3 regions of the Cronobacter sp. 153480017-3 genome follow, and region 2 is predicted to be linked to each of the others. Evidence: predicted binding sites of a transcription regulator. Region 2 holds the regulator's gene; each other region holds the start of a gene.
The links. Region 2 encodes LexA, which represses DNA repair genes until DNA is damaged. Its sites were predicted from a motif close to TNCTGTATGTACATACAGNA; they were not measured.
Positions count from the first base shown of each region.

Region 1: the regulator LexA is predicted to act here: its motif matches at 4,755-4,774, upstream of rmuC (DNA recombination protein RmuC).
Region 3: the regulator LexA is predicted to act here: its motif matches at 3,365-3,384, upstream of ACUW6V_RS07420 (metal-dependent hydrolase).

Region 1 covers NZ_JBSEYN010000013.1:65,486-75,231, reverse strand. The annotation lists gene tatA (Sec-independent protein translocase subunit TatA) at 1-101, opposite strand, end outside; gene ubiB (ubiquinone biosynthesis regulatory protein kinase UbiB) at 180-1,820, opposite strand; gene ubiJ (ubiquinone biosynthesis protein UbiJ) at 1,817-2,422, opposite strand; gene ubiE (bifunctional demethylmenaquinone methyltransferase/2-methoxy-6-polyprenyl-1,4-benzoquinol methylase UbiE) at 2,434-3,189, opposite strand; gene rmuC (DNA recombination protein RmuC) at 3,279-4,712, opposite strand; gene udp (uridine phosphorylase) at 4,858-5,613, opposite strand; gene ACUW6V_RS19915 (dienelactone hydrolase family protein) at 5,873-6,691, shown strand; gene metE (5-methyltetrahydropteroyltriglutamate--homocysteine S-methyltransferase) at 7,110-9,371, opposite strand; gene metR (HTH-type transcriptional regulator MetR) at 9,648-9,746, shown strand, end outside.
Region 2 covers NZ_JBSEYN010000003.1:559,646-569,391, reverse strand. The annotation lists gene malM (maltose operon protein MalM) at 1-638, shown strand, start outside; gene ubiC (chorismate lyase) at 821-1,330, shown strand; gene ubiA (4-hydroxybenzoate octaprenyltransferase) at 1,330-2,202, shown strand; gene plsB (glycerol-3-phosphate 1-O-acyltransferase PlsB) at 2,606-5,032, opposite strand; gene ACUW6V_RS10505 (diacylglycerol kinase) at 5,165-5,533, shown strand; gene lexA (transcriptional repressor LexA) at 5,642-6,250, shown strand; gene dinF (MATE family efflux transporter DinF) at 6,376-7,683, shown strand; gene ACUW6V_RS10490 (CsbD family protein) at 7,891-8,100, shown strand; gene zur (zinc uptake transcriptional repressor Zur) at 8,180-8,695, opposite strand; gene ACUW6V_RS10480 (cupin domain-containing protein) at 8,805-9,311, shown strand; gene ACUW6V_RS10475 (conjugal transfer protein TraF) at 9,460-9,746, shown strand, end outside.
Region 3 covers NZ_JBSEYN010000002.1:624,995-634,740, reverse strand. The annotation lists gene ACUW6V_RS07440 (fructosamine kinase family protein) at 92-952, shown strand; gene ACUW6V_RS07435 (YniB family protein) at 978-1,514, opposite strand; gene hxpB (hexitol phosphatase HxpB) at 1,673-2,341, shown strand; gene kduD (2-dehydro-3-deoxy-D-gluconate 5-dehydrogenase KduD) at 2,529-3,284, shown strand; gene ACUW6V_RS07420 (metal-dependent hydrolase) at 3,398-3,988, shown strand; gene ACUW6V_RS07415 (L-cystine transporter) at 4,124-5,515, shown strand; gene cedA (cell division activator CedA) at 5,676-5,921, opposite strand; gene katE (catalase HPII) at 6,118-8,373, shown strand; gene osmE (osmotically-inducible lipoprotein OsmE) at 8,486-8,827, opposite strand; gene nadE (ammonia-dependent NAD(+) synthetase) at 9,070-9,746, shown strand, end outside.

The sequences.
Region 1 (9,746 bases), on a different contig from region 2:
TCACCAAGGTCAGAGCCCAGCGAGCGTAACTTTTTGGTGCCAAAAAGCAGAACAACCAGAACCGCGATAATCAATAACTGCCAGATACTGATGCCACCCATACATTTCCTCAGTTACCAGTGATAATGGTATTCATCAGGCCACAGTATACCTGTGGCCGTTTCATAACAATGCCTGCGCTAGTCGGTACGCCGCCAGCCGATAAGCCAGACGAGAATACCGCCTGCCATCAGCCATCCGGGCGACATGCCCCAGTCAGGACGGTTGATAAAGAGCAGCGTGCTGCTCAGCATTAGCGTGGCGCCAATGCCGAACAGATAGCGCGACTGCCCTTGCTTTACACGATGCTCCTGCAGCTCATGGGCAATCTTATCAACACTTTGTTGCAGTTGTTTGCCTTGCCGCAGGCTGTTGTAGACCAGTTCAGGAATTTCCGGGATTTTTTCCGCCCAGAATGGCGCTTTCTCTTTAAAGGAGCGCACCAGCGCCGGGAAGCCCACCTGATCTTTGATCCAGGTTTCCAGAAAAGGTTTCGCCGTTTTCCACAAATCGAGCTGCGGATAGAGCTGACGCCCTACGCCCTCAATGTACAGCAGCGTTTTTTGCAGCAGCACCAGCTGCGGCTGCACTTCCATATTAAAGCGGCGCGCGGTGTTAAAGAGATTCAGCAGCACGTGGCCAAACGAGATTTCCGCAAGCGGCTTTTCAAAAATAGGTTCGCAAACGGTACGAATGGCGGATTCGAACTCTTCTACATTGGTATCCGGCGGCACCCAGCCCGAATCCACATGCAGCTCCGCCACGCGGCGATAGTCGCGGTTGAAGAAAGCGATAAAGTTTTCCGCCAGATAGCGCTTATCTTCTTTATTGAGCGAGCCCACGATGCCGCAGTCGATGCCAATGTATTGCGGATCGTGCGGGTGATCGTGGCTGACAAAAATATTCCCCGGATGCATATCACCGTGGAAAAAGCTATCGCGGAAAACCTGGGTGAAGAACACCTGAACACCGCGCTCAGCCAGCAGTTTCATGTCGGTGCCGTTGGCTTCCAGCGCCGCGACGTCATTGACCGGGATGCCATAGATGCGTTCCATGACCATCATCGTCGGGCTGCAGTAGTCCGAATAGACTTCCGGCACGTAGAGCATGGGGCTGTTTTCGAAATTACGGCGCAGCTGAATGGCGTTTGCCGCTTCGCGCAGAAGATCGAGTTCATCCAGCAGCGTTTTTTCATACTCGCGCACCACTTCCATCGGGCGCAGGCGGCGACCATCCGGCAGCAGGCGCGGCACCCAGCGCGCGAGACGGTAGATAAGCTTCATATCCGCCTTGATGACCGGCAGGATATCGGGGCGGATCACCTTGATGACCACCTCTTTGCCGTTCTCTTTCAGCCGGGCGGTGTGCACCTGCGCGATTGAAGCAGAAGCAAGCGGCGTGATATCGAAATCATCAAACCACTCCTCAACGGGACGATCGCCCATGGCTTTTTCGATCTGCTGTTTAGCGAGCTTACCGTCAAAGGGTGCGACCCGATCCTGCAACAGCGCCAGCTGATCGGCGATTACCGGCGGAAAGAGATCGCGACGCGTCGACAGCATCTGACCGAACTTAATCCACACCGGCCCTAGCTCCTGTAACGCCAGACGAAGTCTTGTACCAAGCTCAAGATCTTTGTGCCGGTTCGGCATCCAGAACAGCCCGCGACGCCAGATCCGCAGCGGCAGCGTGAGACGCATGCGCGGAATCAGCTCATCCAGGCCGTAGCTCAGGAACGTTTTGATAATGAAATAAAGGCGCCGAATTTCACCTGGCGTCATTTGCCCTCCAGTTTATCCAACCGTTTGGTTAACGCTTCCAGTTGGCGCTCGACGGCCGAAATCTCTTCGGCAAACCAGGCGATTTCCAGCGCGCCCGGCGCGACGCGCCACTCTTCGGTAATCGCTTCCGCCAGATAGCGCTGATTACGCGTAAAGCCTTTTTGCAGCAGTTGCCCGCCGCGACGCATAACGCGCCCGATGCCTTCCGCGGCGATATCGCCAACCCACGGGGCCAGCAGCCCGGCGGGATCAAATTCGGCCATGTCCATCAGCGCCACAAAATTTTGCACCACCTGCAGATCGCCCTGCACTTCCAGCTCGCCGCTGCGGATAAGCGCAGTCAGCTGCTGGCGGTCCTGGAGCTTCGGCAAAACGGAAAGGCGTGTGATAACGGTACAGTCCGCCTCGCCTTCCCATTTACTGAGCACATCCAGTTGTTGCTCGCTGAACACCAGCACCAGCGGCGTGGAAAGCTCTTCAAGCGTGATGCGCAACACTTTGCCCTGCAAACGCTGGCGCGGCGCTTTCAGCGCGCTCTCGCGGTACAGGAAAGTGTTCAGCGCGCCTTCAATGCCAGCCATCATTAGCGGTGTGAAAGGCATCCGGCACCTCCTCAGAATTTGTAGCCGCGATGCAGCGCTACGATCCCGCCGGTCATGTTGTAGTAGTTGACGTTCTCGAAGCCCGCGTCGTTCATCATCGCTTTAAGGGTTTCCTGATCCGGGTGCATACGGATGGATTCAGCGAGATAACGGTAGCTGCCAGCGTCTTTCGCCACCAGCTCGCCGACGCGCGGCAGAATGTGGAAAGAGTAGGCGTCGTAGGCTTTGTTCAGCGGCTCGAACACCGGTTTGGAGAATTCCAGCACCAGCAGACGGCCACCCGGCTTCAGCACGCGAAACATGGAACGCAGCGCTTTTTCTTTATCGGTGACGTTACGCAGGCCGAAGGAAATCGTGATGCAGTCAAAGGTGTTATCCGGGAACGGCAGCGCTTCCGCGTTGGCCTGGACATACTCGACGTTGCCGACGATGCCGATATTGCGCAGCTTCTCGCGCCCCATTTTCAGCATCGAATCGTTGATATCCGCCAGCACCACTTTGCCGCTCTCACCCACCAGACGGGAGAATTTAGCGGTTAAATCGCCGGTGCCGCCCGCGAGATCCAGGACTTTCTGGCCGCGACGCACGCCACTGCAATCGATAGTGAAGCGCTTCCACAGACGATGAATGCCGAACGACATCAGATCGTTCATGACATCATATTTCGCCGCCACGGAGTGGAAGACCTGCGCCACCATATCCGCTTTTTGCTCTTTCGCTACGGTCTGGAAGCCAAAGTGCGTTGTATCTTGTGAATCTTCAACCATCTCAGTGCCTGCTTATCAAGGAAATGTTTGTGAAGTGTAACAGATTGGCCGCAATTGCCCTACGATTCAAGGCGGCATTAGCGCGCCGCTCAGCGCTCGCCCGCAACGCGAAACGCCGCTAAGTGGCTGTTTTCATCAGGGGCGCTGGCAAGCGCTTCGGCATCGGGGAGCGCAAACGCTTCATCATCCTGCACCGCCTGCTCGGCCAAATCCGGATTAATCTCGCGCTTTACCTCAACGCCCATACCGCGAAACGCCTCCGCCTGCGCAAGCAGGTTGCCGCGCCCGCTGGCGAGTTTTTTCATCGCCTGGCGATAGCTGTCGCTGGCTTTGTCGAGGTTCTGGCCAATGGCGCTCATGTCGTCAACGAACAGCCGCATTTTGTCATACAGGCGGCTGGCGCGATCCGCTATCTGCTGGGCGTTACGGCTTTGATGCTCATAGCGCCAGAGGTTGGAAATGGTGCGCAGCGCCACCAGCAGCGTGGTCGGGCTTACCAGCATGATATTGTTTTTTAACGCCTCGGTGATGAGCTCCGGCTGCTTGTCGATAGCCAGTAAAAAGGCGGGCTCGACCGGGATAAACATCAGCACGTAGTCCAGCGTGCGCAGCCCCGGCAACTGCTGATAATCCTTGCGCCCCAGCAGGCGAATATGATTACGAAGCGAAGCGATGTGTTCGTTCAGCGCCAGCTCGCGGCTGTAGTCATCTTCGGCGTTGAAGTAACGCTCATAGGCCACCAGCGTCATTTTGGCGTCAATCACCACATCCTTGCCCTGCGGCAGACGCACGATGACATCCGGCTGCATACGGCTGCGGTCGGCAAGCTGAATATTAACCTGGGTTTCATACTCATGCCCTTCGCGCAGGCCCGAGGCTTCCAGCACGCGCGCGAGCACCACTTCGCCCCAGTTGCCCTGGGCTTTGTTGTCGCCTTTTAATGCACGAGTAAGGTTGATAGCTTCCTGCGCCATTTGCGCATTCAGTTGCTGGAGATTGCGGATTTCATGAGCCAGCGTGTGGCGCTCGCGTGCCTCCTGGCCGAAGCTTTCCTGCACCTGTCGGCGAAAACCGTCGAGCTGCTCGCGCAGCGGGGAAAGCAGGCCGCTCAGACTCTGGCGATTCTGCTCATCGACCTGACGACGGCTCTGCTCAAAGATACGGTTAGCGAGGTTTTCAAACTGTTCGCTCAGGCGCTGTTCGCTGCTCATCATCTGGCGCAGTTTTTCTTCGGCGTGGACCTGGGTGGCCTCCAGCCGCGTGGTGACTTCGCGCAGATCGGACTCCAGCGAGCTGTTGATCTCCCGCAGGTTGCGCAGTTCGTTATTGAGCAGATCGCACTCATCGCGCCAGTGCTGGTTATGCGCCAGCGCCTCGCGGGCCGCGCTGAGTTCGCCGTAAATATCGCGCTGTTCCGCCAGTAGATCCGCCTTGTACTGGGCGGTTCGCAGCCCTGACATCAGCCAGCCCACCACAACGCCTGCCAGCGCAACCACGGCTAACACCAGATATGAGATTTCCACCACGCCTCCTGCCTGAACTGCTCATCACGCCAGAGGGGATTGTGCTGTACATAATTCCAGACGAAAAGCGTTTTTCTGTAAGGATCGTCAATCCTGCGAGACATTACGCAAAAAGGCCGGCAGAGCGCCGGCCTGAAAGGAGTTATCAGAGAAGGCGGCGCGCCGCCTCTACCACGATTTTCACCGCGTGGCTTTCGGTTTGTTTCATGGTTTCCGCGTTCGGGATCTCTTGCTGGGTGCGGTTGACGATAACGCCCGCCACCATGCCCGCGCGCAGCCCCTGGCTTGAGCACATGGTCAGCAGCGTGGCCGATTCCATTTCATAGTTCATCACGCCCATCGCCTGCCACTCTTTCATGGAGCCGTTAAAGCGGCTGACTACACGGCCAGAGAAGGTGTCGTAGCGCTCCTGGCCCGGATAGAAGGTATCGGAAGAGGCGGTCACGCCGATATGCGTAGTCGCGCCGACCGCTTTGGCCGCTTCCACCAATGCGGTAGTACAGGCGAAATCGGCAACGGCCGGGTATTCCATCGGCGCGAAGTGCAGGCTGGCACCATCAAGGCGTACGGAGGCGGTCGTTACCAGCACGTCGCCGACGTTGATGTGCGGCTGAATAGCGCCAGTGGTGCCCACGCGCAGGAAAGTACGAATGCCAAGCTGCGCCAGCTCTTCTACCGCAATAGACGTTGACGGGCCGCCGATACCGGTGGAGCAGATGATGACCGCTTTGCCATCAAGCTCAGCGCGCCAGGAGGTGAATTCACGGTGGGAGGCCAGTTTGACCGGCTTATCCATCAGCGCGGCGATCTTTTCCACTCGCTCCGGGTCGCCCGGGACAATCGCTAATTCTGCGCCCTGAAGATCGCTTTTTTTAAGGCCGAGGTGAAAAACATCAGACATAGGTGACTCCTCTGTGGGTCGGTTTGTCAGGAGAAGCAAAACGGTACTTTACAGAACCTTTCCGGCGTTTTTCGTGACCGGATTCACTTCAAAAGAAAGGAGTTGCATTAATTTTCCATAATTTCGTGATTATGGTCACATATAGAGCGCATGAATGGAAATCCCGCGCGCCGAATGCCTGCTTTTGCCACCTCCACTCCCGCCACACGCAGGCTATAGTTAGGGATGCGCTAAAACAATAACGGGTACGGAGAATGCCATGACCAACAACACTGACCATCCGGCGGGCTTTGCCGCTGCAGTTTCACCTGTCGCTTCAACGGTAGTGCATACGCCGCAGGATGCCATTATCGCGGGCGAAACCTCGATTCCCACGCAGGGCGAAAATATGCCTGCTTACCACGCCCGCCCGCGCGCTGCTGATGGCCCGCTGCCGGTAGTGATTGTGGTACAGGAGATTTTCGGCGTACATGAACATATTCGCGATATATGCCGTCGCCTGGCGCTGGAAGGGTATCTGGCGGTGGCGCCGGAACTCTATTTCCGTCAGGGCGATCCGAATGAGTATGACGATATTTCGTCGCTGTTGAGCAATCTGGTGTCGAAAGTGCCGGACGCACAGGTGCTGGCGGATCTGGATCATGTGGCAAGCTGGGCGTCACGCAACGGCGGCGACGCGCATCGTCTGATGCTGACCGGTTTTTGCTGGGGCGGGCGTATCGCGTGGCTGTACGCCGCGCATAATCCGCAACTGAAAGCCGCCGTGGCGTGGTATGGCAAGCTGCTGGGCGACAAAACGTTAAACTCACCGAAGCACCCGGTGGATGTCGCTACCGATCTGACCGCGCCAGTGTTGGGACTTTACGGCGCGCAGGATACGGGTATTTCGCTTGAGAGCGTGGAGACCATGCGTCAGGCGCTGCGCGCCGCCAACGCGAAAGCGGAAATTATTGTTTACCCGGACGCGGGCCATGCGTTTAACGCCGATTATCGCCCGAGTTATCACGAGGCATCGGCGAAGGATGGCTGGGAGCGCATGCTGGAGTGGTTCAAAACCTACGGCAGTAAGAAAGGATAAAAAAAGCGCCCGGGAAACCGGGCGTTTTTTGGTGGCGCGGTGGGTGCGCTGCGCTTACCCACCCTACAAAATCACAAACCGCATCACACCGTTTTCTGCGGGTTGCGGTGGGTGCGCTACGCTTACCCACCCTACAAAATCACAAACCGCATCACACCGTTTTCTGCGGGTTGCGGAGGGTGCGCTGCGCTTACCCACCCTACAAAGTCACAAACCGCATCACACCGTTTTCTGCGGGCTTCGGTGGGTGCGCAGGGCTTACCCACCCTACAAAATCATAAACCACACCACACCGTTTTTTCCGGGCTGCGGTGGGTGCGCTGCGCTTACCCATCCTACGTATGACCCACCCTACGCAACGCATAACTGGCCTTATCGTAGGGCGGGTAAGCGTCGCGCACCCGCCATCACAAAACCGTTACGCCTGACGCAGGTTCTGCGCCGCTTTCACCATATTGGCGAGCGCCGCGCGGGTCTCCGGCCAACCGCGGGTTTTCAGGCCGCAATCCGGGTTCACCCACAAACGCTCCTGCGGAATGCGCTGCGCGGCTTTCTTCAGCAGCGCTTCAATCCACGCCACATCCGGCACGTTCGGCGAGTGGATATCATATACGCCCGGCCCGATTTCATTCGGGTATTCAAACTCCTCAAACGACTCCAGCAGCTCCATATCTGAACGTGACGTTTCGATGGTGATCACGTCCGCATCCAGCGCGGCGATAGAATCCATGATGTCGTTGAACTCGCAATAACACATATGAGTGTGGATCTGCGTGTCATCCTTCGCGACCGCCGCGTTCAGGCGGAACGCCTCCACGCCCCAGGCGAGATACGCGTCCCAGTCGCTGCGCTTGAGCGGCAACCCTTCACGCAGCGCCGGTTCGTCAATCTGAATAATGCCGATGCCCGCGGCTTCGAGATCCGCCACTTCGTCACGCAGCGCCAGCGCAATCTGTTTGGCGATAGTTTCGCGCGAGACATCCTCACGCGGGAACGACCAGCAGAGAATAGTCACCGGGCCGGTCAGCATGCCTTTCACCGGTTTGTCGGTCAGCGACTGCGCGTACTTCGCCCACTCGACGGTGATCGGCGCCGGGCGGCTGATGTCGCCGATAACGACCGGCGGCTTCACGCAGCGGGAGCCGTAGCTCTGCACCCAACCGTTCTGGGTGAAGACAAAGCCATCAAGGTGCTCGCCGAAATACTCCACCATGTCGTTACGCTCGGCTTCGCCGTGTACCAGCACATCGAGACCCAGACGCTCCTGCTCGGCGATCACCTGCTTAATATGTTCGGCGATGCCGGTGCGGTAGTTCGCCGCATCGAGATTGCCCTTTTTGAAATCCAGGCGCAGGCCGCGAATTTCGGTCGTCTGCGGGAACGAGCCGATGGTCGTGGTCGGCCAGGACGGCAGGTTAAAGCGGGCGCGCTGCGCTTCGGCGCGTACCGGATACGCATGGGCGCGCTGGCTGTCCTGCGGCGTAATGGCCTTAAGGCGCTGTTCCACCGCCGGGTTATGTACGCGGGCCGAGTGTTTACGGGCCTGAATCGGCGCGCTCCACTGCTCGATTTTTGTTGTGTCGCCGCTGTTCAGCGCATCGCGCAGCAGCGCCAGCTCTTCGCATTTTTGCAGCGCAAAGGCGAACCAGCTTTTCACTTCCGCATCCAGACGCGTTTCGACGCTCAGGTCGATAGGGCTGTGCAGCAGCGAGCAGGACGAGCCCACCCACAGCTCACGCTGGCCTGCGATCGCTTTCAGTTGGGCGTATTTTTCGGTGAGATCGGCGCGCCAGACGTTGCGGCCATTGATAACGCCCGCGGAGAGTAACCACTCCTGCGGCAGGCGGCGATGCAGTTCGTTGACATCGTCATGGCCGTGAACCAGATCGACATGCAGCCCCTGCACCGGCAGCGCGGTGATGGTATCGAGATTATCGGTCACGCCTTCAAAATAGGTGGTGAGCAGCAGTTTGGTCTGGCCTTTCAGCGCCTCGTAGGCCGGTTTAAACGCGTCCAGCCACGCCTGCGGCAGCTCCAGCACCAGCGCCGGTTCATCGATTTGCACCCACTGAATGCCGCGTTTCGCAAGTTCCGCGATCACCTGCTGGTAGACCGGCAGAATGTCGTTAAGCAGGGAAAGACGATCGAACTGTTCGCCCTTCACTTTGCCAAGCCACAGGTAAGTGACGGGCCCGAGCAGTACCGGTTTAACATGGTGACCAAGCGCCAGCGCTTCGTCCACTTCATCCAGCAGCTGCGTCCAGGTGAGGCTGAACTGCTGGCCTTTGGTGAATTCCGGCACCATGTAGTGATAGTTGGTGTTAAACCATTTGGTCATTTCAGCGGCGGCGGCAGGTTCGCCGGTCGGCGCGCGGCCACGACCGATGCGGAACAGCGTGTCGATATCCACCGTGCCGTCCACATTCTGGTGGCGCGCCGGGACGTTGCCGAGCAGCAGGCTGGTGGTCAGAACATGATCGTACCAGGCGAAATCGCCGACCGGCAGCAGATCGATGCCCGCCGCTTTTTGTTGTTCCCAGTGACGGGCGCGCAGCTCGCGGCCCACCGCCAGTAATTCTTCACGGGTGCTTTTGCCCGCCCAGTAGCTCTCTTGCGCTTTTTTCAGCTCGCGACGCAGGCCGACGCGGGGAAAACCGAGGGTGTGGTTATGGATAGTCATGATGTTCTGCCTCTCTTAAAAAGGAATCCCGTGTCAGGAAATAAATCTGTTCGTCTGATTAATTAATCCGCATGTATTTCGGATTTCGGGAAGGGGGCAAGCTGGCGAATCCCCGGGAGCTTACTGAAGTAAGTGACCGGGGTGAGCCAGCGCAGCCAACGCACCAGAAATTCGAAAGACGTCGGATTTGGACGTCCAGATGTTTACACATCCATAATTGGCAGTTACTGTATATTCCTCAAGCGCAAATTATTCATGCTGAAGTGAAGGACATTCATGATCGAGATAAAACACCTGCGAACGCTTCAGGCGCTGCGTAATTGCGGCTCACTGGCGGCGGCGGCGGCATCGCTGCATCAGACCCAATCCGCGCTT
Region 2 (9,746 bases):
CCGGTATTTATGCCCCGAACGTGCTGGTGCTGGATCAAAACTTAACGCCAGCCGCGTACTTCCCGAGCAATTACTTTACCTATCAGGAACCGGGCGTGGTTTCTGAAGACCGCCTCGAAGGGGTTATCAAGCTGACCCCTGCGCTGGGGCAGCAGAAACTGTACCTGCTGGTTTTCACCACGCCGCAGGATCTGCAGAAGACCACCACCATGACCAACCCGGCGAAGGCATACGCCAAAGGCGTAGGTAACGCTGTGCCAGATATCGCCGATCCGGTGGCGCGCCACACGCCTGACGGCAAGCTTAAACTGAAAGTAAGCACGAACTCCTCCTCCAGCGTTCTGGTCGGCCCGCTGTTTGGTTCTTCCGGCCCGTCGTCTGTGACGGTCGGCAACACCGCCGCACCAGCTACGGCCTATACCGCGCCAGCGCCTGCCGCACCGGCGGCTGCGCCAGCCCCTGCCGCGAAGCGCGAGCCGGTACTTAACGACACCGAAGCCTATTTCAACCGCGCCATTAAAGAGGCGGTCGCGAAAGGCGATGTCGATAAAGCGCTGAAACTGTTGGATGAAGCGGAGCGTCTCGGCTCCACCACGGCACGTAAGACTTTTATCAGCAGCGTAAAAGGCAAGGGGTGACAGTCTCCCCACGCTGCTGATGTTTGCAACACCTGGTGCGCTTGCGCGCACCTTTTTTCCTGGCGCAGCATGCCGTCCTGTTGCACCCATGTTGCGCTTTTGTTCGTACTCCTTGTTTCCCCGCCCCCGTTTTGCTGGTTCTGCGTTACAATACGTCCACTTTTGGCCCCGGAGAGTCACGCATGTCCCATCCCGCGCTGAGACAACTGCGCGCGTTGTCCTTTTTTGACGATATCAGCACGCTTGATAGTTCGCTGCTCGACTGGCTGATGCTGGAAGATTCCATGACCCGCCGTTTCGAAGGCTTTTGCGAGCGCGTGACGGTCGACATGCTGTTTGAGGGCTTTGTCGGCCCCGAGGCGCTGGAGGAAGAGGGCGAGTTTTTGCCTGATGAGCCGCGCTACTGGCTGCGCGAAATCCTGCTGTGCGGCGACGGCGTGCCCTGGCTGGTTGGGCGCACGCTGGTGCCGGAGTCTACACTTTGTGGGCCGGAGCTGGCGTTGCAGCAGCTCGGTACCACGCCGCTGGGCCGTTATCTGTTTACCTCATCCACCCTCACGCGTGATTTTATCCAGCCGGGCCGCAGCGACGAACTCTGGGGACGCCGCTCTCTGCTGAGGCTTTCCGGCAAACCGCTGCTGCTGACTGAACTGTTTTTACCTGCATCACCTTTGTACGGAGAGGAAAAATAATGGAGTGGAGCCTGACGCAGAATAAGCTGCTCGCCTATCACCGCCTGATGCGCACCGATAAGCCGATCGGCGCGTTACTGCTGCTCTGGCCGACGCTGTGGGCGCTCTGGGTGGCATCGCCCGGCGTGCCGCCGCTGTGGATACTCGCGGTGTTTGTGGCAGGCGTCTGGCTGATGCGCGCCGCAGGCTGCGTGGTGAATGATTACGCCGACCGCAAATTTGACGGGCACGTGAAGCGCACCGCGCACCGGCCTCTGCCGAGCGGTGACGTGACCGAAAAAGAGGCGCGTAACCTGTTCGTCTTCCTGGTGCTGCTGTCGTTTTTGCTGGTGCTGACGCTGAATGTAAAAACTATTCTGCTCTCGGTGGCAGCGCTGGCGCTGGCCTGGATGTATCCGTTTATGAAGCGCTACACCCATCTGCCGCAGGTGGTGCTGGGCGCGGCGTTTGGCTGGTCGATTCCCATGGCGTTTTGCGCGGTGAGCGAGTCGCTGCCGTTAAGCTGCTGGCTGATGTTTTTCGCCAATATCTGCTGGGCGGTGGCGTATGACACGGAATATGCAATGGTCGATCGTGACGATGATGTGAAAATCGGCGTGAAGTCGACGGCCATCCTTTTCGGACGCCACGACAAGCTGATAATCGGACTGCTGCAGATAGCCGTGCTGGCGCTGCTTGGCACAGTCGGCTGGCTGAACGGTCTGCGGGCGTTTTACTATGCCGGTCTCGCAGGCGCGGGTGTGCTGTTTATCTGGCAGCAAAAAATCATCGCCGGGCGCGATCGCGACGCCTGTTTCCGCGCGTTTTTGAATAATAACTACGTGGGATTGCTGGTGTTTATCGGCCTGGCGCTAAGTTATCTGAAGTTCTGATAAAAGCGGGGAAACCCGCTTTTTTTATGGCTGGCGGCCGTGCGGTGATCGCGGGTGCGCTGCGCTTACCCGCCCTACATTTTTTCGGCGATCAAGGTTATGAGTAGAGTGGGTAAGCACAGCGCACCCATCGCGTTAAATGCGCGCCTGCCGGGCTAATGTTGTAGGGTGGGTAAGCGCAGCGCACCCGCCGTGTTAAAGGGATGCCCGCCGGGGTTAATTGGGCAGGGTGGATAAGCGCAGCGCACCCGCCGTGTTAAAGGCATGCCTGCCGGGGTTAATTTTGTAGGGCGGGTAAGCGAAGCGCACCCACCACCCAAATAGTTATCAGCCATTACCCCTGTTTTTCGCCAATAAAAAAGGCGGGTTTCCCCGCCTTGTTACTGTCTGTCGCCAGACTCAATCACGCGCCCGCTTGTGCCGCCGCGCTCTCGATAGTCAGCCTCACATCGGAGGTCATCAGCTCTGCCAGCATCTGGTAAACCTTCATGGTTTCCGCCGGTTCGGCATCACCCGTATCGCTGATATAGCCTTCATCACGCAGCGTCAGCACCAGCGTTGAGAACACGGCTTTATCGAAGAACTCCGGCGCGTTAATGCCGTGCAGTACGGAAAGACGCTGCGCCACCGTGCGGCTCTCTTTCTCAAGCGTACCGCGGTTGATGGACGGATTCGCGCTCAGCAGCCAGAAGGTAATCGCGTAGCGTTGCAGCGTTTCGCGCACGCCAGCGGCGAGCAGCTGCAGCGTGCGGGAGCGCGCCGGGTTCACCTGAAGCCATTCGTCGTCAGCAAGAATAAGCCCCTGCTGCGCCAGCTCGTTAACCAGCGCATCGACGACCGCCGACACCTCTTCTTTTTCCCAGCGCAGGAACAGCTCCGTCTTCAGCATCGGGAATAACAGTTCCACCTGTTGCTGCACCGCCTCGCGGCTGATGCGACGATGCTGGGTGACGATAGCGGCGATAAGCGACGGCAGCACCAGCATATGCATGATGTTATTGCGGTAGTAAGTCATCAGCACCGCTTGTTCACGCGGCAGCACGATGATGTCGCCGATGGTGTCCTTCTCGACTTCAAACTTATTCATCTGCAACGCGTGTTCGATGAGCTGCGTTGCCGTGGCATCCGGCACCGTGGCATCTGCGGCGTAAGGCACATTACGCAGGAGACTCAGGTAGCAATCGAGCTGCTCGGTAAGCTGCTCGCGCGTTAACGAACGCTGGCGCGAGGCCAGCAGCGCGGTGCAACACAGGTTCATGGCGTTGGCCGCGCCTGCGTTGTTGATACGCACCATCAGCTGAGCGGCAATCTCATTCACCGTTGGCGTCAGCCACGCCGGGCGTACTGCTTCGATAGGATCGATAGCATCACGCCATTCCGGCACGTGCTGGTTCAGGAAGGTGATGAGCGGCAGCGGCTCGCCGAAGTTCACATAACCCTGACCGAGGTTACGCAGCTTGCTTAAGCCGCGCAGCATCTGCAGCAGGCTCTCTTTCTCTTTGGTGGCACCGCGCAGCTCTTTGGCATACGTGCCCACTTCCATCACATGCTCATAGCCAATGTAAATCGGCACCAGCGTAATCGGGCGGGTGCCGCCGCGCAGCATGGCCTGAATGGTCATGGAGAGCGTGCCGGTTTTCGGGTCAAGCAGACGACCGGTACGTGAACGCCCGCCTTCCACGAAATATTCCACCGAATAGCCACGGCTGAAAAGTTCGCCGAGATATTCGCGGAACACCGTCGAATAAAGCTTATTACCCTTAAAGGTGCGGCGGATAAAGAACGCGCCCAGGCGGCGGAAAATCGGCCCGGCGGGCCAGAAGTTCAGGTTGATGCCCGCGGCGATATGCGGTGGCACAAGCCCCTGATGATAGAGCACATACGAGAGCAGCAGATAGTCCATATGGCTGCGGTGGCAGGGCACATAGACAATTTCGTGGCCGTCGTGCGCAAGCTGGCGCACACGCTCGGCGTTATGCACGTTAATGCCCTGGTAGAGGCGGTTCCAGGTGAAACCAAGCACGCGATCGGTAATACGAATCGCCTCGTAGGAGAAGTCGGCGGCGATCTCTTCCATCAACGCGACAGCATTCTGCTGGGCTTTCTCGTGCGAGATTTTTTTAGTGCGCGCCTCGTCTTCGACGGCGCGGGCAATCGCTTTTGACGAGAGTAGTTTATTAAAGAGATCCTGGCGCGCAGGCAGGCGCGGGCCGACGGCGGCGAGGCGCTGGCGGGCGAAGTGCATGCGCGCCACGCGGGCCAGTTTCTGGGCGATACGCTTGTCGGTGCCGTGCTCGGTCGCCATACGGCGCAGCGATACGGGCGGTGAGAAGCGCACAAAGCTGTCGCGGCCAAGCCACGAGACCGCGAAGAATTTCTGAATGCCGTTCAGCATGCGCAGCGGCGGGTTTTCCTCGCCTTTTTCGCGGCCTGGCGAGCGGCCAAACATAACTGACACCGGTACCATCTGGACATCGAGATCCGGGTTGCTGCGATGCAGATCGAGATAGTTGTGGAAGAGTTTGATCGATTCTTCTTTCGGCGTGTAGTAAGTGAACACGCGGGGGCCGCCATGGATAAACACATAGCGCGGCAGTTCGGTGCCGTCGATGACCAGCGGATCCAGCGGATCGGGCAGATCGTGCTCCAGGCACTGCGCGCGTAGCGTCAGGAGATCCGCCTTCGAGTTATATGGCAACACATACATGATAGGGCGTGACGTATCGAGCCCAAGTTCGGGGCAAGGCGCCGCCGGGATGGACTTGCTTTTTACCAGCACGCTTAATGGTAAATTAAGTAATTTGTAGTAAATTCGTGGCCAACCGGACATAAACGATGTAAAGCCTCTGGTTAATAATGCAATTGCGGCGCAAGAATATCAGAAACTCCGTAGAATTTCTGTGGTGCTTCTTTATCGAAGCGCATTAGCATTGACGCCTGAATTTAAAAAAGGTTTCTTGTCATGGCCAATAACACCACGGGGTTAACCCGAATTATTAACGCTGCCGGCTATTCCTGGAAGGGATTACGCGCCGCCTGGAAAAATGAAGCGGCGTTCCGCCAGGAAGGGGTCGCCGTGATAGCGGCTATTCTTATCGCCTGCTGGCTGGATGTCGATCCGATCACCCGCGTGCTGCTGATTGGCTCCGTTACGCTGGTAATGATTGTCGAAATTCTCAACAGCGCCATCGAAGCGGTGGTGGATCGCATCGGCCCTGAATTTCATGAGCTTTCAGGGCGCGCCAAAGATATGGGCTCCGCCGCCGTTCTGCTGTCGATTATCCTCGCGCTCGTCGTGTGGGTCACGCTGCTCTGGCAGCATTTGCGATAAGTTTTCCAGAAATCGCGAAAGAAGCGCTTTTTTAACCGGTTATGGTTTTAAAATCACCTTTAGCTGTATATACTCACAGCATCACTGTATATGCACCCAGGGGGCGGAATGAAAGCATTAACTACCAGGCAACAAGAGGTGTTTGATCTCATTCGGGATCACATCAGCCAGACCGGCATGCCGCCTACGCGTGCGGAAATCGCGCAACGTCTGGGTTTCCGTTCGCCGAACGCGGCGGAAGAGCACCTTAAAGCGCTGGCGCGTAAAGGGGTGATTGAGATTGTCTCCGGCGCGTCGCGCGGTATCCGTCTGTTGCAGGAAGAAGAAAACGGGCTGCCGCTGATAGGGCGTGTGGCGGCGGGTGAACCGCTGCTGGCTCAGCAACATATCGAAGGGCATTATCAGGTTGATCCTGGCCTGTTTAAGCCAAACGCCGATTTTCTGCTGCGCGTAAGCGGGATGTCGATGAAAGATATTGGGATTATGGACGGCGATCTGCTGGCGGTTCATAAAACGCAGGATGTGCGCAACGGGCAGGTCGTCGTCGCGCGCATTGATGATGAAGTAACGGTAAAACGCCTGAAAAAACAGGGTAATACCGTTGAGCTTCTGCCGGAAAACAGCGAGTTTAAACCGATTGTGGTGGATCTGCGCGAGCATAACTTCTCTATCGAAGGTCTGGCGGTCGGCGTTATCCGCAACGGCGAATGGCTCTGAGCCCTTTCCTGGCTCACTGACGCCGCATTACCGTAACTGGCCCGCCCCGGTTACGGTAATGACCTCTCCCGTCGGCTAAAGACTGCATATTTTTTCATCTTCGCGTAACGGCATCGGAACGCCATATGCCCTTTCTCACTTCTACCGATAAAGCTCTCTGGCGCCTCGCGCTGCCAATGATTTTCTCAAATATCACCGTGCCGCTCTTAGGCCTGGTGGATACCGCGGTTATTGGTCATCTCGACAGCCCCGTCTATCTGGGCGGCGTCGCGGTGGGCGCTACGGCCACAAGCTTCCTGTTTATGCTGCTGCTTTTTTTACGGATGAGCACCACCGGCCTGACCGCGCAGGCGTTTGGCGCGCGCGATCCGATAGCGCTGGCCCGCGCCCTGGTGCAGCCCATGGCGCTGGCGCTTATCGCCGGTATGCTGATTATCGCGCTACGTGAGCCGCTGATACATCTGGCGCTGCATGTTACCGGCGGCAGCGACGCGGTGCTGACGCAGGCCCGACGGTTTCTCGAAATCCGCTGGCTCAGTGCGCCCGCCTCGCTCGCTAATCTGGTGTTGCTTGGCTGGCTGTTAGGGGTGCAGTACGCCCGCGCGCCGGTGATCCTGCTGGTGGTCGGCAATCTGCTTAATATCGTGCTCGATCTGTGGTTCGTGATGGGGCTTGGCCTTAACGTCCAGGGCGCGGCGCTGGCGACGGCGCTGGCAGAGTACGCGACGCTTGGCATCGGTCTTGTGATGGCGGCCCGCGTGCTGCGCCTGCGCGGTATTACCCTTGCGATGCTGAAAACCGCGTGGCGCGGCGGCGTTGGCCGACTGCTTGCGCTTAACCGCGACATCATGCTGCGCTCGCTGCTTTTGCAACTCTGCTTCGGTTCCATCACGGTGTTTGGCGCACGGCTCGGCAGCGATATCGTCGCGGTGAACGCCATTCTGATGACCCTTCTGACCTTCACCGCCTATGCGCTTGATGGCTTCGCCTACGCCGTTGAAGCCCATGCCGGGCAGGCCTTCGGCGCGCAGGATAAATCGCAGCTGAGCAGCGTCTGGCGCGCGGCATGCCGACAAGCAGGGATGGTGGCGCTGGCGTTCGCGTTGCTGTATGCCGTGGCGGGGCAGTACATTGTGTCACTGCTCACGTCATTACCTTCGCTTCAGGCGCTGGCGCAGCCCTATCTCTTCTGGCAGGTGATCCTGCCGGTGGTCGGCGTCTGGTGTTATCTGCTGGATGGTATGTTTATCGGCGCGACGCGCGGGGCGGAGATGCGTAACAGCATGGCCGTCGCGGCGCTCGGTTTTGGCCTGACGCTGCTCACCTTGCCAGAGCTTGGCAACCACGGCCTGTGGCTGGCGCTCACCGTTTTCCTGGCGCTGCGTGGGTTGTCGCTCGGCTATTTATGGCGCCGGGGCCGTCTTTTGCACTGAATATCCCTGATAAAGCGCCTCACCAGTAAAAGAAAATTTGTCGGTGTCAGCGCTTCGTTATGGTTAAAGATTCTGAATATCCCGCCAGGGTTAAAATTGACGTCTAAAATGAGTAGTACGTTCAGCAAATGATGAAGATGACTCGGGCTGAACCCCCACAGGAAAACCTGTGAGACTGATTCACTACCGAATGTTAAGGAGACGTCTATGAACAGAGATGAAGCTGGCGGTAACTGGAAACAGTTTAAAGGTAAAGTGAAAGAGCAATGGGGTAAATTAACCGACGATGATATGACCATCATCGAAGGGAAACGTGACCAACTGGTAGGTAAAATCCAGGAACGTTACGGTTACGCGAAAGATGAAGCCGACAAGGAAGTGACTGACTGGGAAAGCCGCCACGATTACCGCTGGTAATCGGGCCACCACCTCAAACGGTATTTTCCCTCTGAGGCTGCCCTGCCCACCGGTACAAGGATGTACCACCCAACCTGATTCAACGTCCTTTCTTTTTCACCGTAATGCTGTGGTCGTGACCACACTGTCCCTGATGGCGACACGCCTCAACTTCTGCACACGCCGCACACAGCCCATGCGCTTCAATCACGTTATGGCGTAACGCAAAGCCCATTCTGGCTGCCAGCGCATGCATAATATCTTCCACCCCTTCCGCTGCCTCTTCTTTTACCACGCCGCATCTGTCGCAAATAAACATCGCGGAAGTATGCGCCGGGTTATCAAATAAGTGGCACAGCACATAGCTGTTGGTGGACTCCACCTTATGCACGAACCCCTGCTCCAGCAGAAAATCAAGCGCGCGGTAAACGGTGGGCGGTTTCGCCTGCGGTTCGCTTTCGCGTAATAAATCGAGCAGATCATAAGCGCTGATCGCGCCCGGCTGGATAGTCATCAGGCGCAGCACTTCGAGGCGCTGCGGAGTCAGGCGCACATTACGTTGCTGGCAGAGCTTTTCAGCCTGCGCCAGAACTTCCTGCGAAATCGTCGTATCCATCGGCATCCTCTATGAATCGTGTTGATGTCATCACTTTATCATGAACTGGCTGAAACACCGACATCCCGCCTGTGTTATACCTTTCAGTGAACATTAACCGGAGGTTTATATGCATACGCGCCCTGAATGTATTTGTCACTGGCAGGAAGTCGAAGGCAACGATGACGCCTGTTACCCGGACAGCGACGAACTGATGTCCATCGGCGCGCCGCTGGCGAAGCGTACCGGGCTCACGCGGCTCGGCATTCATCATGAGCGCCTGCCGCCGGGGCGTCGTACGTCTTATCCGCATGCGGAAAGCAGCGAAGAAGAGTTTGTTTATGTGCTCGAAGGGTTTCCGGATGTCTGGCTCAACGGCGAGCTGTGGCCGTTAAAACCGGGCGACAGCGTCGGCTTCCCGGCAGGCACCGGGCTTTGCCACACGTTCATTAATAATACTGACAGCGACGTCCGGCTACTGGTGGTGGGCGAGGCGAACAAACCGGAAAACCGGATTTACTATCCGCTTAACGGCCCTTACGCCGCCACCCGTCCGGATCGCTGGATAGACCACCCGCCACAATTTTTTGGCCCGCACGACGGCTTACCTACACGAATTAAGAACCCTAATCTATAAATAATGAGGGCGATCACGAAACGAGCCCGATAGTGCCGTTGAGCTTTTAGCCTCAACCTCTGGCGTAGTGCGTTCTTCACAACAGAAATCGTCTCTGTCATGAACTGACAGAGGATGTCCTTGACGTTGCTAATAAGCAGGGTAAACAGTGAAAAATATAATCAAACCTTCAGTGGCAGCCGTCGCCCTTTCTCTGGTGATGGTCAATCAGGCGAGTGCAGCCAATACCTGGGCGCAGGCGCGTAACGATGCGATGGGCGGCACCGGCGTGGCGTCAGCCGATTACGGCAGCGGCGCGTTAATTAACCCGGCATTACTGGCACGTTCACAGCCAGAAGATGACATTACGGTAATTTTGCCGGCATTACAGGCGCAAATTACCGATAAAGACAATCTCGAAGATGAGATAGATCATATCAGCGACCGCGTCGATTA
Region 3 (9,746 bases), on a different contig from region 2:
CCGTGCGCGGCAGGTTGTGCGCCTGCGCAGATTTTCGTCTGCACGGGCGCGTTAAGCTGATGTTCTTTACGGGAAACCTGGGAGAGTAATCATGTGGCATGCCATTACGCGTTTGTTAAACGAACAGCTGGGCGCCGGTGAAATCAGCCAGCGAACCGAACTGCCGGGCGGTGAAATTCACGCCGCATGGCGAATCGACTGGGCCGGGCGCGCTATCTTCGTGAAATGCGACGATTCGACGCTGTTGCCCTGCTTTACCGCCGAAGCCGATCAGCTCAACCTGCTGGCGCGCAGTAAAACGGTCACGGTGCCGGAAGTGCTTGGCGTCGGCAGCGATCGCGAATATAGCTTTCTTCTGCTGGAATATCTGCCGCCAAAACCGCTCGATGCGCACAATGCCTTTCTGCTCGGTCAGCAACTGGCGCGCCTGCACCAGTGGAGCGAGCAACCACAATACGGGCTCGATTACGACAACCACCTCTCTACCACGCCACAGCCGAACGCCTGGCAGCGCCGCTGGGCGAGTTTTTTCGCCGAGCAGCGCATCGGCTGGCAGCTGGAGCTGGCCGCGGAAAAAGGTATGGAGTTCGGCGATATCGACAGGATCGTGGATGCGGTCCATCAGCAACTGGTTTCGCACCAGCCCGCGCCTTCACTGCTGCACGGCGATTTGTGGTCCGGCAACTGCGCGCTGGGGCCGGACGGGCCCTATATTTTCGACCCGGCCTGCTACTGGGGCGATCGCGAATGCGATCTGGCGATGCTGCCGCTGCACCCGGAACAGCCGCCGCAGATTTATGACGGCTATCAGTCGGTGCTACCGCTGCCCGCCGGCTTTCTTGAGCGCCAGCCGCTTTATCAGCTCTATACCCTGCTAAACCGCGCCACGCTTTTCGGTGGTCAGCATCTGGTTGCCGCACAGCAGGCGTTAACCCGCGTTCTGGGCATATGATAAAAGCGCGCCGCAGCGCGCGCGTTTACAGGAACCCGAGCAGGGAGAAGAACACGTAGCCCAGCACCAGTACAATCAACGGCAGGATATAGAGCGGGAAGATTTGCAGGAAAATGGTATGGCGCGGCACCACGATGCGTGATTCCAGCGCCTCGCGGCTCAGCCCTTCTTCGCCTTTGGCGCGCTCCAGGATCAGGCTGTCTTCAACATGCTCACGCAGAAAACGCGCCTGGCGACACATCCGCGCGCCCGACGCCTGTAACGCCAGACCAACAAAAATCAAAATATAGATTATCCAGAAGCTGATATTCGCGTGACGCGTGAAATCGGGTTGTGGCGAGTTGTACCAGAAGACATTCAGGAACGGCGTGTTAAAGCGCACCATTTCAATCATCACATGGGCGAAATCCATCATCACGGCGTTAATGCCCGGCTGCTTTTCGCTGTGCTGATACATAAATTTCAGCACGGAGATAATCGTGGAGAGCGTGGCAGGAATGAAAATCACCCATCCGGCGATGCGTTTTAAGACACCAATGCGTCCAGCTTGTTGATACGTCATGCTTTCCCCTTGATAGCGACGCGACAGATTGGCCTAAGTTTACCCTGTGAAGCGCCTTTTCGCCTGAACTTTCCGGCACATGGCAGGAAAGCGGTAGCCATAACGCGTTTTTCCGGCTATTCATTAACCTTCCCGCGTAACAAAAAAGGAGTGACACGATGTCTTCGCCGCGACAGATCCTCGCCGCTATTTTTGATATGGATGGTTTACTGATTGACTCCGAGCCGCTCTGGGACCAGGCGGAACTGGAAGTCATGGCGACGCTCGGGGTCGATACCTCCCGCCGCCACGAGCTGCCCGACACGCTGGGCCTGCGCATCGATCTGGTGGTGGCGCTGTGGTTCGCGCAGCAGCCGTGGAACGGCCCGTCACTGGATGAAGTGACGCAGCGCATCATTACCCGCGCCATGACGCTGGTGGAAGAAAAACGCCCGCTTTTGCCGGGCGTGGCAGACGCGATTGCGCTCTGTAAAGCGCAGGGGCTGAAGGTCGGCCTCGCCTCCGCCTCGCCGCTGCGGATGCTGGAACGCGTACTGACGCTGTTTGATCTGCGCGAGCAGTTTGACGTGCTCGCTTCCGCCGAACACCTGCCTTACAGCAAACCGCACCCGCAGGTCTACCTGGATGCGGCGGCAAAGCTTGGCGTCGATCCGCTCTGCTGCGTGACGCTTGAGGATTCCGTTAACGGCATGGTCGCCACCAAAGCGGCGCGTATGCGCTCCATTGTGGTTCCGGCCGAAGAGAACCGCAGCGACGCGCGCTGGGCGCTCGCCAACGTGCGTCTGAACTCGCTGACCGAGCTTGAGCCCTGGCATCTGAAAGGCTAAGCCCCTTATCGCCGCTGCCGCCCGGCAGCGGTTTTCAGCTTTTGTTCCAAAAAATACCGCCCGCCGTCATATTTTTAAAACGCAGTTTCATTTAGCTTTGTTTTTTCTTCTGGCGACTCCTATCATTGCTCTGAATGCGAAAGGGACTTTCCCTGCGCCGCAATGATGAGTCAAAGAGGAACGGAACATGCTGGAGACATTTTCGCTTGCCGGAAAAGTGGCGATGGTGACCGGTTGCAATACCGGGCTTGGGCAAGGCATGGCGCTTGGGCTCGCCGCCGCCGGATGCGATATCGCAGGCGTCAGCCGTCGTCCTGCGCGGGAGACCGCCGCGAAAGTCCACGCGCTGGGCCGCCGTTTTGTCGCGATTGACGCGGATTTAGCCACGGCACCGGTACAGCCGCTCGTCACAGAAGCCGTCGACGCGCTGGGGCGTATCGATATTCTGGTCAACAACGCCGGGATCATCCGGCGCGACGACGCGCTCGATTTCAGCGAAAAAGACTGGGATGACGTGATGGATCTCAACCTGAAAGCCCTGTTCTTTCTCTCGCAGGCCGTCGCCAGGCAGTTCATTGCTCAGGGCAGCGGCGGCAAAATCATTAACGTCGCCTCCATGCTCTCTTTTCAGGGCGGCATTCGTGTGCCTTCCTACACCGCGTCGAAAAGCGGCGTGCTCGGCCTGACACGGCTGCTCGCCAACGAATGGGCACCGTATGGCATCAATGTTAACGGCATCGCACCGGGCTATATGGCGACCAACAACACGCAGGCGCTGCGCGAGGATGCCGAACGCAATGAGGAAATTCTGGCGCGTATTCCGGCAGGCCGCTGGGGAACGCCGGAAGATTTACAGGGGCCGGTGATTTTTCTCGCCTCAAAGGCATCGGATTATGTGAACGGTTATACCCTGGCGGTGGACGGCGGCTGGCTCGCCCGCTGAGCGCAACGCGAGGCGTCATGCGGGCTGCGGTGACAAAGTGTTACACCGTCACCACTTTTCTCTACTGTATAAAAACCCTATACTGGATAGATTGACAGTTACAGGGTTTTATCATGACGGCGGAAGGCCACCTGCTTTTTTCGATTGCCTGCGCGGTATTTGCCAAAAATGCCGAGCTGACCCCTGTGCTGGCGCAGGGCGACTGGTGGCATATTATCCCCTCCGCCATTCTCACCTGCCTGTTGCCGGATATCGATCACCCGAAGTCGTTCCTGGGGCAGCGGCTAAAGTGGATTTCTAAACCCGTGGCGCGAATGTTCGGCCACCGGGGGTTTACGCACAGCCTGCTCGCGGTGTTTGGCGGGCTGACCCTGTTTCTGTTAAAAGTGCCGGAAACCTGGATACTGCCTGCCGATGCGCTGCAAGGGCTGGTACTCGGCTATCTCAGCCATATTCTCGCCGATATGATAACGCCCGCCGGCGTGCCGCTTTTATGGCCCTGCCGCTGGCGCTTTCGCCTGCCGTTGCTCTACCCGCAAAAAGGCAATCAGCTTGAGCGCGTATTATGCATGGCGCTGTTTGTCTGGGCGGTCTGGATGCCGCAAAGCATGACTGACAGCAGCGCGATGAAATGGTCTTCGGCCGCCATCAATTCCCTGCAAAACACCTTTAATCGGTTTATTCATCACCAGATGGAACAGTAAATAAACTGAAATCGCGTTTTGATATAAACCATTCCATTTGGATATAAGGCACCCTGTTTTGATTCTGATACCCTTTGCGGCATAAAGGCATGCCATTTCGGCCATGCCGGTTATAAAAAAATCAGGAGAACGGGGATGAATCTTCCACTGATAGCGAACGTTGTCGCGTTCGTGGTTCTGCTGCTGTTGCTGGCGCGCACGCGCCACACGCAGTGGAGCCTGGCAAAAAAAGTATTACTCGGTCTCGCGATGGGCGTGGTCTTTGGCCTGGCGCTGCACACCATCTATGGTTCTGACAGCGAGACGCTGAAAACTTCCATCCAGTGGTTCAACATTGTTGGTAACGGCTATGTGCAACTGCTGCAGATGATTGTGATGCCGCTGGTGTTTGCGATGATCCTGAGCGCGGTAGCGCGTCTGCATAACGCCTCGTCGCTGGGTAAAATCAGCGTGCTGACCATCGGCACCCTGCTCTTTACCACGCTTATCGCGGCACTGGTCGGCGTGCTGGTAACCAATCTCTTCGGCCTGACGGCGGAAGGTCTGGTGCAGGGCAGCGCGGAAACCGCGCGTCTGAACGCCATTCAGACCAACTACGCCGGTAAAGTTGCCGATCTGACCGTACCGCAACTGATCCTCTCTTTCATTCCAAAAAACCCGTTTGCCGATCTCACCGGCGCGAGCCCGACGTCCATCATCAGCGTAGTGATTTTCGCGGCGTTCCTGGGCGTGGCGGCGCTGAAACTGCTGAAAGACGACGCGCCGAAAGGCGAGCGCGTGCTTGCCGCTATCGACATCCTGCAGAGCTGGGTGATGAAGCTGGTGCGTCTCGTTATGCAGCTGACGCCATACGGCGTGCTGGCGCTGATGACCAAAGTGGTTGCAGGCTCTAACCTGCAGGACATCATCAAGCTCGGCAGCTTTGTGGTCGCCTCTTATCTGGGCCTCGGCATTATGTTCGTGGTGCACGGCGTGCTGCTGGCCGTGAATGGTGTGAGCCCGCTGCGTTACTTCCGTAAAGTGTGGCCGGTGCTGACGTTTGCCTTCACCAGCCGCTCCAGCGCGGCGAGCATTCCGCTGAATGTGGAAGCGCAGACGCGTCGTCTGGGCGTGCCGGAATCTATCGCCTCTTTCGCGGCGTCCTTTGGCGCGACGATTGGTCAGAACGGCTGCGCGGGTCTCTACCCGACCATGCTCGCGGTGATGGTCGCCCCGACGGTCGGTATTAACCCGCTCGACCCGGTGTGGATAGCAACGCTCGTCGGCATCGTGACCTTAAGCTCCGCCGGTGTAGCGGGCGTGGGCGGCGGTGCCACGTTCGCCGCGCTTATCGTACTGCCAGCGATGGGCCTGCCGGTGACGCTGGTGGCGCTGCTGATTTCCGTCGAGCCGCTGATCGATATGGGCCGTACCGCGCTCAACGTGAGCGGCTCCATGACCGCAGGCACGCTGACCAGCCAGTGGCTGAAGCAGACGGATAAAGCCATCCTGAACAGCGATGACGAGGCCGAACTGGCGCACCGTTAATCACGTAAGATGATGCCCTTATCAACCCCGGCCTGCGCGCCGGGGTTTTCTTTTATGGGCGTTTAGTTTCTGATAAAGACGAAAAAGCCCGCCGGTGAGCGGGCTTTTTTTTCAGGCGACAGCTTTCTTCTGCGCGTCGCGCCGGGCGATAAACCCTGCCCTATACCTCATCCTGTTTGAGCTGGTTCGCCCAGCGCTGGGCGGCTTCGGGGCTGCTGAAGGCGGGCGAGCGGCGAAAACGATCCCCGGACATCACAAACGCCACGTATTTGCCCTTCAGCACCCAGACATCCTCAAAACCCTCCATGCGCTCCGCATGATCCGGCGGAGCCGGCTCCACGCGTGGAACATAGCTGATAACGGGACGATTCTGATGACGAAGTGGTTTCATAAGCGTCGGATTCACTGGCTGAAAACAAAAGATAAACCACTATGATAGCGGATCGGACGGCTCTGCGTCGCATCCTGCGTGCGCTGTACCGTTCATTTGCCGCTTTTTACGCCGTCCCCTTTTCCGCAAGAACTTCAGTGCTGTTCTATAGTTACCTTACATTTCATGCAGCCATCCGGTTGCTTAAGAAAAAGGAAAGGAGACGAGTTCAATGTCGAATGATGAGAAACGCCCTAACCATGAAGCCCCGTTCCACGACGCGCGTTCATCAGAGCCGGGCATGGGATCGCTGGCGCCTGCCGATGGCTCCCACCGCCCTTCTCCGACGCCGACCCCGCCAGGCGAGCAGCCGACCGCGCCAGGTAGCCTGAAGGCACCGCAGGTGACGAACGATAAGCTCGGCGCGCTGGAGACCTTCCGCAAAGGCGGTGAGAACGAGGCGCTGACAACCAACCAGGGCGTGCGCATCGCCAACGATCAGAACTCGCTGCGCGCCGGCACCCGCGGCCCGACGCTGCTGGAAGATTTTATCCTGCGGGAAAAAATCACGCATTTCGACCACGAGCGTATTCCTGAGCGCATCGTCCACGCGCGCGGCTCGGCCGCCCACGGCTACTTTCAGCCGTATAAAAGCCTGAGCGATATCACCAAAGCCGCGTTCTTAAGCGATCCGCAGAAAATCACGCCGGTATTTGTGCGCTTCTCTACGGTACAGGGCGGCGCGGGCTCCGCGGATACGGTGCGCGATATCCGCGGCTTCGCCACCAAGTTTTATACCGAAGAAGGGATTTTCGATCTGGTCGGCAACAATACGCCGGTGTTTTTTATTCAGGACGCCCATAAGTTCCCGGATTTCGTTCATGCTGTGAAGCCGGAGCCGCACTGGGCTATTCCGCAGGGCCAGAGCGCGCATGACACCTTCTGGGATTACGTGTCGCTCCAGCCGGAAACGCTGCACAACGTCATGTGGGCGATGTCTGACCGCGGCATTCCGCGCAGCTACCGCACGATGGAAGGCTTTGGCATTCACACCTTCCGCTTCATTAACGCCGAAGGCAAAGGCACCTTCGTGCGCTTCCACTGGAAACCGGTGGCGGGTAAAGCGTCGCTTATCTGGGATGAGTCACAAAAGCTCACCGGACGCGACCCGGATTTTCACCGTCGCGATCTGTGGGAGGCCATCGAAGCGGGCGACTACCCCGAATATGAACTCGGCGTGCAGCTGATCCCGGAAGAGGACGAATTTAAGTTTGATTTTGACCTCCTTGATGCCACCAAGCTCATCCCCGAAGAGCTGGTGCCGGTGCAGCTGGTCGGCAAAATGGTGCTGAACCGCAACCCGGATAACTTCTTCGCTGAAAACGAACAGGCCGCTTTCCACCCGGGCCATATCGTGCCGGGGCTGGATTTCAGCAACGATCCCCTGCTGCAGGGCCGTCTGTTCTCTTACACCGACACCCAGATAAGCCGTCTCGGCGGGCCGAACTTCCACGAAATCCCGATTAACCGACCGACCTGCCCGTACCATAATTTCCAGCGCGACGGCATGCACCGGATGGATATCGACACCAACCCGGCGAACTACGAGCCAAACTCGATCAACGATAACTGGCCGCGCGAGACGCCGCCTGCGCCAAAAGCGGGCGGGTTTGAAAGCCATCAGGAACGTATTGAGGGCCATAAGATCCGCGAGCGCAGCCCGTCGTTTGGCGAATATTACTCCCAGCCGCGCCTGTTCTGGCAGAGCCAGACGCCGGTCGAGCAGCGCCATATCATCGACGCCTTCAGCTTTGAGCTCAGCAAAGTCGTGCGCAGCTATATCCGCGAGCGCGTGGTGGATCACCTCTGCCATATCGATATTTCGCTGGCGCATCCGGTGGCCACTAATCTTGGCATTACGCTCACTGAAGAGCAGATGCATGTCGCGCCGCCGAAGGACGTTAACGGGCTGAAGAAAGACCCGTCGCTGAGCCTGTATGCCGTACCGGGCGGCACCGTGAAAGGGCGTGTGGTCGCGGTGCTACTCAACGACCATGTGAAATCCGCCGATCTGCTCGCCATGCTGCAGGCGCTGAAATCGCACGGCGTGCATGCCAAATTGCTCTACAGCCGCATGGGCAGCGTGACGGCGGATGATGGCTCGCAACTGGAAGTTGCCGGCACGTTTGCCGGATCGCCGTCCGTGACCGTCGATGCCGTGCTGGTGCCGGGCGGTGCGGCGAGCGCGCTTGCGGATAACGGTGATGCGGTCTACTACCTGCTGGAGGCGTATAAACATCTGAAAGCGATCGGCCTGATGGGCGATGCGCGCGGTCTGAAACGCCATCTGGCGGTGCCGGACACCGGCGAGGAAGGGATTGTCGAAGCTGACGACGCCGCCGGCAGCTTTATGGATGATTTCATCCACCAGCTCGCCTGCCACCGCGTCTGGGCGCGTACGCCGAAAGTGGCGTCAATTCCGGCTTAACCGCCGTATTGCTATCCAAAACGCCGCCTGCTGCGGCGTTTTTTTGTGCTTGTGCCATAAACATCAGACATAAAAAAACCGGCCGGAGCCGGTTTTTTTGTCAACAGCGCGATTATTTCTTCGGTGCCTGCGGGTCGGTGTCGTACTCGGCACAGGTCTGGTAGCCGGAGTTCATCACGTGGCCCGTATCGTCCAGCGCAACGAAATAGGTTTCGGTTTTACCATTACGGCTGCCCAGAATATAGGTCTGGCAGGTACCGCGAGCGTGGATCATGGTCACTTCAGAAGACGGCTTACCGGCAATCTGCATCACCTGCTGACGGCTCATGCCTTTTTTCACATCTTTTACTACCGGTTGGGTAAACTGATCGGCGGTGCGATCGTAAGCGGTACACCCTGCCAGCATCGTCATAACAGCCGCTGCACCCAGAAACCCTGCAAACTTCTTGTTCATTGTGTCATCCTCTTTTTTTCAGCGTGTGCAGATAAGCCTGGAATATAAAATAACATTTTTCAACTTGTTACCTGAAACAACGTTAAATTAAGAGTATTCCCTCAGCCAATACTGATTACGTTAAAACCGCCTGACACCGCGCAGGGCGGCGACAACTTGTCGTTTTGCCCACAACGGGTTAGCTTTAACAAATCACCGTTTCAATGCCTGCGCGTTGCAGGCGAACAAGACTGGAGGGGTAAATGGCATTACAACAAGAAATTATTCAGGCACTTGGTGTGAAACCGCAAATTGACGCTCACGAAGAGATCCGCCGCAGCGTCGATTTTCTCAAATCCTATCTGAAAACCTATCCGTTCCTGAAAACGCTGGTGCTGGGCATCAGCGGCGGTCAGGATTCCACGCTCGCGGGTAAACTGAGCCAGCTTGCCATCAGCGAACTGCGCGATGAAACCGGCGATCAGAGCTATCAGTTTATCGCGGTGCGCCTGCCTTTCGGCGTGCAGTTTGACGAAAAAGATTGTCAGGATGCGCTGGCGTTTATCCAGCCGGATAAAGTGCTGACGGTCAATATTAAAGAAGCGGTGCTGGCGAGCGAGAAAGCGCTGCGTGAAGCAGGCATTGAGCTGAGCGATTTTGTGCGCGGCAACGAAAAAGCGCGTGAGCGTATGAAAGCGCAGTACAGCATCGCCGGGATGACCAAAGGCGTTGTCGTGGGCACCGATCATGCGGCCGAAGCCGTCACCGGCTTTTTCACCAAATATGGCGATGGCGGCACCGACATCAACCCGCTGTTCCGTCTTAATAAACGCCAGGGCAAACTGCTGCTGAAAACCCTGGGCTGTCCGGAGCACCTCTATCTTAAAGTGCCGACCGCCGATCTCGAAGACGACCGCCCGTCCCTGCCGGATGAAGTGGC